One region of the Streptomyces sp. NPDC088706 genome, then DNA from elsewhere that is predicted to be linked to it. Evidence: riboswitches for the same ligand, from Rfam matches in the RefSeq annotation. Region 1 holds a riboswitch; the other holds the start of a gene.
The links. Region 1 has a riboswitch for cobalamin ahead of ACIQAK_RS07775 (ribonucleoside-diphosphate reductase subunit alpha). Riboswitches for the same ligand answer to the same signal wherever they lie in the genome.

Region 2: it holds a riboswitch for cobalamin, as region 1 does, so the genes downstream of both, ACIQAK_RS32310 (CoA-acylating methylmalonate-semialdehyde dehydrogenase) here and ACIQAK_RS07775 (ribonucleoside-diphosphate reductase subunit alpha) in region 1, are expected to answer to the same signal.

What each region holds. Positions count from the first base shown of each region.
Region 1 covers NZ_JBIVLW010000002.1:477,231-480,990, forward strand. Annotated here, with positions in the region: gene ACIQAK_RS07775 (ribonucleoside-diphosphate reductase subunit alpha) at 1-1,004, opposite strand, end outside; cobalamin riboswitch at 1,139-1,274, opposite strand; gene ACIQAK_RS07780 (YbdD/YjiX family protein) at 1,453-1,656, opposite strand; gene ACIQAK_RS07785 (carbon starvation CstA family protein) at 1,653-3,760, opposite strand, start outside.
Region 2 covers NZ_JBIVLW010000028.1:22,661-26,420, reverse strand. Annotated here, with positions in the region: gene cobF (precorrin-6A synthase (deacetylating)) at 1-194, opposite strand, end outside; cobalamin riboswitch at 382-561, shown strand; gene ACIQAK_RS32310 (CoA-acylating methylmalonate-semialdehyde dehydrogenase) at 789-2,291, shown strand; gene ACIQAK_RS32305 (acyl-CoA dehydrogenase family protein) at 2,288-3,442, shown strand; gene ACIQAK_RS32300 (enoyl-CoA hydratase/isomerase family protein) at 3,439-3,760, shown strand, end outside.

The DNA of each region.
Region 1 (3,760 bases):
CCGGTGTTGTCGCGGAGCTCCAGGAACTCCTCGATGTCCGCGTGCCAGGTCTCCAGGTAGACCGCCGCCGCGCCCTTGCGGCGGCCGCCCTGGTTCACGGCCGCCACGGAGGCGTCCAGCGTCTTGAGGAACGGCACGATGCCGTTGGAGTGCCCGTTGGTGCCCCGGATCAGCGAACCCCGGGCGCGGATGCGGGAGTACGACAGACCGATGCCGCCCGCGTGCTTGGAGAGCCGCGCCACCTGGTGGTAGCGGTCGTAGATCGAGTCCAGCTCGTCCTTGGGGGAGTCCAGCAGATAGCAGGAGGACATCTGCGGGTGCCGGGTGCCGGAGTTGAAGAGTGTGGGGGAGGAGGGGAGGTAGTCCAGCCGGCTCATCAGCCCGTAGAGCGCGGCGACCTCGTCCAGCGCCCGCACCGACTCGTCCTCGGCGAGGCCGGCGGCCACCCGCAGCATGAAGTGCTGCGGGGTCTCGATGACCTGGCGGGTGATCGGGTGGCGCAGCAGGTAGCGGCTGTGCAGCGTACGGAGACCGAAGTAGCCGAAGCGGTCGTCGGCGCCGTCGGCCAGCGTCCGCTCGACGAGCTCGTCCAGCGCCCCCGCGTGCAGCTCCACGAAGGCCGCGGTGCGGTCGGCGATCAGGCCCTCGCGGTGGCCGACCGCGACCGAGGCGGAGAAGGAGGTCGCGCCCTGGGTCGCGGCCTCGTCGGCGATCGTACGGGTCAGCAGCCGGGCGGCGAGTCTGGAGTACGCCGGGTCCTCGGAGATCAGACCCGCGGCGGCCTCGGTGGCCAGCGAACGCAGCTCGGCCTCGTCGGAGCGGGCGTTGCGCCCGCGCAGCGCGGAGGCGGCGACCCGTCCGGGGTCGGTGTCGGGCAGGTCGACGGTGAGGTCGGTCAGGGTCCGCAGCAGGGCGGTCCCGGGTCCGTCGTTCGTGCCTTCGCCGGACGTGGTGGAGGCGGCGGATTCGGTGGCTGAAACCGGATCGGCGGGCGCGATGGTCACTGGGCTTTCCCTCGCTCGGCTGGGGGCCGGCGGCGAGCGGGGAAGCCGGGCAGCACGGTGCCCTTCGGGGCAGCACTGCTCACGGCGTCCACCGGCCCATCCGCGAGGCCCGGACGTCTGGCGTCCGGTTCGGTCGAGCCGGACGCACTGTCGACAGGTCTTCGGACTTCGGGTGTGCAAAAGCACACTGTTCACACCGTTGCGGGACAGTTCCGGATTCGCACCGGATTCCCCTGCGGCGACAGCGAGGTCGAGCATACATGTGGGGGGCGCTCGAAGAGGAAGCCCCCACATGTTGTGTCGGCGTGAACAGATGTTGGTATGGCGGTCTGGCTTCTTCGCCCGACTTCTTCCCGATCGACGGCGTACGCGGGCCCTCTCGCGGGGCGCGAAAAGGGGCCGCCGCGCCCCTGGAAGGGGTGCGGCGGCCCCGATCGGCCGGTGGTGGTCAGCAGCAGCGGAAGCCCTCGCGGGGGTCCGCCTCGCGGGCGTCCGTGCGGCTGTGTTCGAAGGCGCGGCGGGTCATCACCGGGGTGTCCGGATCGTGGGACCGGGCGTGTGCCACATAACGGTCGTACGCGGCTTCGCCGGTGAGCTCCCGGACGTACCAGCGGACGCGTCCCGCCACCCGCCGTACGTCCGCGACGGTCATGTCCGGCTCCCGGTTCCCGCCGCCTCCTTGCGGATGCCGCCCTCGGGGCCGACGCCCGCGGCGAGCAGTTCGGCCTTCTCCTCCTTGGTGGCGATGAGCGAGGCCGGGGCCACGAGCTCGGACTCGACGTACGGCGTCTCGTGGAGTCTGACGCTCTCGGGGTCGCGGATGGCCCGGAAGCAGACCCGGCCGGCGTCCACCAGCACCACGATGATGAGGAGCGCGAAGAGCGCGCAGAGCACCCCGTCGACGGTGGAGTTGGTGACGACGGTCTGCATCTCGTCCATGTTCTTGGCGGGCGGCAGCACCTCGCCCGCGTCGATGCCCGTCTGGTACTTGTCGCGCTGGGCGAAGAAGCCGACCTTCACGTCCGGCGAGAAGATCTTCTGCCAGCTCGCGGTGAGGGTGACCGCCACGTCCCAGGCGAGCGGGACCGCGGTGACCCACGCCCACTTCAGCCGGCCGGACTTGACCAGCAGGGTGGTGCAGACGGCCAGCGCCACGGCGGCCAGCAGCTGGTTGGCGATGCCGAAGAGCGGGAAGAGCTGGTTGATGCCGCCCAGCGGGTCGTGCACACCGACCCAGAGGAAGTAGCCCCAGCCGCCGACCACGACGGCGCTGGCGAACCAGACGCCCGGCTTCCAGCTGACCTCGCGGAACGGCTTGTAGGCGTTGCCCAGCATGTCCTGGAGCATGAAGCGCCCGACGCGGGTGCCGGCGTCCACGGTGGTGAGGATGAAGAGCGCCTCGAACATGATGGCGAAGTGGTACCAGAACGCCTTCATCGCGGTCCCGCCGACCACCGCGGAGAAGATCTCCGACATGCCGAGCGCGAACGTCGGCGCGCCGCCGGTGCGCGAGAGCAGACTCTGCTCCTCGACGTCCTTGGCGGCCCGGGCCAGGGCGTCCGGGGTGATGGTGAAGCCGAAGTTGGCCACGGCCTCGGAGGCCGACTGGACGCTGTCACCGATCACGCCGACCGGCGCGTTGATGGCGAAGTACAGCCCCGGGTCGATGATGCAGGCGGCGATCATGGCCATGATCGCCACGAACGACTCGGTCAGCATGGCCCCGTAGCCGATCATCCGGATCTGCGTCTCCTTCTGGACCATCTTCGGCGTGGTGCCGGAGGAGACCAGGGAGTGGAAGCCGGAGAGCGCGCCGCAGGCGATGGTGATGAAGACGAACGGGAACATCGAGCCGGCGAAGACCGGGCCCGAGCCGCTGGTGGCGAAGTCGGTGACCGCGGGCATCTTCAGGGTCGGCAGCGCGACGACCACGCCCAGGGCCAGCAGCCCGATGGTGCCGACCTTCATGAAGGTGGAGAGGTAGTCGCGCGGGGCCAGCAGCAGCCACACCGGGAGCACGGAGGCGAGGAACCCGTAGACGATCATCCAGATGACCAGCGTGCCCGGCTCCAGGGTGAAGAAGTCCGCCCACGACGACTCGGCGACCCAGCCGCCCGCGACGATCGCCAGGAGCAGCAGGGCGACGCCGATGAGGGAGACCTCGCTGACCTTCCCCGGCCGCAGGATGCGCAGGTAGACACCCATGAGGAGGGCGATCGGGATCGTCATGCCGATGGAGAAGACGCCCCACGGCGAGTGGGCGAGCGCGTTCACGATGACCAGCGCGAGGACCGCGAGCAGGATGATCATGATGATGAAGACCGCGACCAGGGCGGCGATCCCGCCGACCGGCCCTATCTCGTCGCGCGCCATCTGGCCGAGCGAACGGCCGTTGCGGCGGGTGGAGAAGAACAGCGTCACCATGTCCTGGACGGCACCGGCGAAGATGACGCCGACGACGAGCCAGATCGTCCCGGGCAGGTACCCCATCTGCGCGGCGAGCACCGGGCCGACCAGCGGGCCCGCCCCAGCGATGGCGGCGAAGTGGTGGCCGAACAGGACCCGGCGGTCGGTCGGGTGGAAGTCGACACCGTTGTTGAGCAGTTCGGCGGGGGTCGCGCGGTTCTTGTCCGCCTTCAGGACCCGGTTCGCGAGGAACCGGGAGTAGAAGCGGTAGGCGATGGCGTACGAGCCGAGGGCGGCGGCCAGCATCCAGGCGGCGGAGACCTCCTCACCGCGCGAGAGCGCGAGGGTGG
Region 2 (3,760 bases), on a different contig from region 1:
ACCCGGTAGGGGCCGGTGAGGTGCTCCGCCAGGATGTCCCGCCGCAGCCGGGTCAGGGACTCCTTCTCCCGGCCCTTGCCGAGGACGAAGAAGACCTGTGCCCCGCGCATCGCCTTCACCGCGGCGAGGGTCAGGTGGTCGGGGTCGCCGGCTCCCATGCCGATGACGAGGATGTGGCGTGGTGCGTCGCTCATGTCAGCCGTTCTTCCTGCTTCGTCCCTGCGCGCGCCCCCGAGGACCCGGGTGCGCACGCCACCGACCCTATGCGGCCCGGCCTCGTCGCCGCCGACCGGCTTCTACACGACGTGGACCGGGCGGGGTGGACTTACTAGGACGTCCAACTATATGTTCGTGAGGAGCGGGGTGACCGGCGTACAGCCGGACACCCTCAAGGTCCGTGGTGTCAGGGAAGCCGGTGCGATTCCGGCGCGGTCCCGCCACTGTGACCGGGGAGTTCGTCCTCGCAGGACACGCCACTGACGGTGCAGGCGCCGTCGGGAAGGCATGAGGGCGCGCGCTGATCCGGGAGCCAGGATACCGGCCGCGGGATCTTCCGTGTTTCCACGAGGATGGAGCAGACACGCAGGGCACAGGTCCGCACCCACGGCCCCGCAGGCCCGTCCCGGCGAGCGGTTCTTCCCGCCCCCTGACGGCCCCCGCCCTTCGCGTCCCCCGACGGCGAGCCCTGCCACGCCCCGCGCGTACCCGACCGGTGCGGCCTGGGTGGTGGGGCCCGTGCGCCATCTCCGGATCTCTCCTGACGATCTCACCGACGAGAGCAGGTTTCCATGGTCCGCGAACTCACCCATTTCATCGGCGGCAAGCACACACCCGGCACCTCGGGCACGTACGGTGATGTCCACGCCCCCAACACCGGCCGGGTCCAGGCCCGGGTGCCACTGGCCGGCCGGTCCGAGACCGAGGCTGCGATGGCCGACGCGGCCCAGGCGCAGGTCGAGTGGGGCGAGTGGAACCCGCAGCGCCGGGCGCGCGTGCTGCCGCGCTTCCTCCAGCTGGTCGAGAGGGAGAAGCACTCGCTGGCCCGGCTGCTCTCCTCGGAGCACGGCAAGACCGTGGCCGACGCGCACGGCGACCTCGCGCGCGGGCTGGACGTGGTGGAGTTCGCCGCCGGTGTCCCGCATCTGCTGAAGGGCGAGTTCAGCGACAACGCGGGGGCCGGGATCGACGTCCACTCGCTGCGCCGGCCGCTCGGCGTGGTGGCGGACATCACCCCGTTCAACTTCCCGGCGATGATCCCGCTGTGGAAGGCCGCGCCCGCTCTGGCCTGCGGAAACGCCTTCATCCTCAAGCCTTCCGAGCGGGACCCGTCGGTACCGCTGCGGCTGGCGGAACTGTTCCTGGAGGCGGGTCTTCCGCCCGGGGTCCTGAACGTCGTCAACGGCGGCAAGGAGGCCGTGGACACCCTGCTGGAGGACCCGCGCGTCAAAGCCCTCGGCTTCGTCGGCTCGACGCCGGTCGCCGCGCACATCTACGCCACCGCCGCCGCCCACGGCAAGCGGGCGCAGTGCTTCGGCGGGGCGAAGAACCACATGATCGTGATGCCGGACGCCGACCTGGACCAGGCGGTGGACGCGCTGATCGGTGCCGGTTACGGCTCGGCGGGTGAGCGGTGCATGGCGATCTCGGTGGCCGTTCCGGTCGGTGAGGAGACCGCCGACGCGCTGGTGGCCAGGCTCACCGAGCGGATCGCCGAGCTGCGGATCGGCCGTTCGGACGACCCGGACGCCGACTTCGGGCCGCTGGTGGGCCGCGACGCGGTGGACCGGGTGCGCGGCTATGTCGACCTCGGTGTCGAGGAGGGCGCCGAACTGGTCGTGGACGGGCGGGACTTCACCCTGGAGAGGCACGAGGAGGGGTTCTTCGCCGGGACCTCGCTCTTCGACCGGGTCACCCCGGACATGCGGATCTACCAGGAGGAGATCTTCGGCCCGGTGCTCTCCGTGGTCCGCGCGGCGGACTACGAGGAGGCGCTGCGGCTGACCTCGGAGCACCCGTACGGCAACGGCGTGGCCCTCTTCACCCGGGACGGTGACATCGCCCGCGACTTCACCCGGCGGGTCGACACGGGCATGGTCGGCGTGAACGTGCCGATCCCGGTGCCGGTGGCGTACCACACGTTCGGCGGCTGGAAGCGGTCCGGTTTCGGGGACCTGAACCAGCACGGGCCGGACGCCATCCGCTTCTACACCCGCACCAAGACCGTCACCTCGCGCTGGCCCGCCTCCGGTATCCGGGACGGCGCGAGCTTCACGATTCCGACCATGGGGTGAACGCTGTGACCACCCTGCTCAGCGACGACCAGCTCGCGGTCGTCGAGACGACACTCGACTTCGCCCAGGAGCATCTGGCCCCGCACGCCGTGGCCTGGGATCAGGACAAGCGCTTCCCCGTCGACGTCCTGCGCAAGGCGGCGGGGCTCGGCCTCGGGGGCGTGTACGTACGGGAGGACGTGGGCGGCTCCGGGCTGTCCCGCTCCGACGGGGTCCTCGTCTTCGAGGCCCTGGCCACCGGCTGCCCGTCGGTGGCGGGCTACCTCTCGATCCACAACATGGTCGCCTGGATGGTCGACCGCTACGGCTCCGAGGCGCAGCGCGGCCGGTATCTGCCGGAGCTGTGCACCATGGAGCAACTGGGCAGCTACTGCCTGACCGAACCGGGCGCGGGCTCCGACGCGGCCGCACTGCGCACCCGCGCGGTGCGCGACGGCGACCACTACGTACTGACGGGGACGAAGCAGTTCATCTCCGGGGCGGGCGCCGCGCACCTCTACATCGTGCTGGCCCGCACCGGCGACAGCGGGCCCGGCGGGATCTCCGCGTTCCTCGTCGAACGGGGCGACCCGGGGCTCTCGTTCGGGGCCGACGAGAGGAAGATGGGGTGGAACGCGCAGCCCACTCGGCAGGTCGTGCTGGACGGGGTGCGCATCCCGGCCGACCGGCTGCTCGGCGCCGAGGGCGAGGGCTTCCGGATCGCGATGAACGGCCTGAACGGCGGCCGGCTCGGCATCGCGGCCTGCTCGTTGGGCGGGGCGCAGAGCGCGCTGGACCGCTCCCTGGCCCATCTCGCGGACCGGGAGGCGTTCGGGGCCCGGCTGCTGGACGCGCAGGCGCTGCAGTTCCGGCTGGCCGACATGGCGACCGAACTCACCGCCGCCCGGGCCCTGGTGCGGCAGGCCGCCGAGGCGCTGGACCGGAAGGTGGGCGGGGCACCGGAGTTGTGCGCGATGGCCAAGCGCTTCGCCACCGACACCGGCTACTCGGTGGCCGACCGGGCGCTCCAGCTCCACGGCGGCTACGGCTATCTGGCCGAGTACGGCATCGAGAAGATCGTGCGGGACCTGCGGGTCCACCAGATCCTGGAAGGGACCAACGAGATCATGCGCGTCATTGTGGCCCGGAGCCTGACGGGAGCCCTGCGATGACCGAGGAGCTCGTACGGGTGCGTACCGAGGGAAGCACGGGGGTGTTGACCCTGAACCGGCCGAAGGCGCTCAACGCGCTCACCCACGCGATGGTGGGGACGATCGCGGCGGCCCTGGACCGGTGGGAGCGCGACCCCGAGGTGGCCACCGTCGTCATCACCGGAGCCGGGGAGCGCGGCCTGTGTGCGGGCGGCGACATCCGGTCCATCTACGAGGACGCCCGCGTCGGCGGCAAGGCCTCGGCCGCGTTCTGGCGCGACGAGTACCGGCTCGACGCCCGGATCGCCCGCTATCCGAAGCCGTACGTGGCGGTCATGG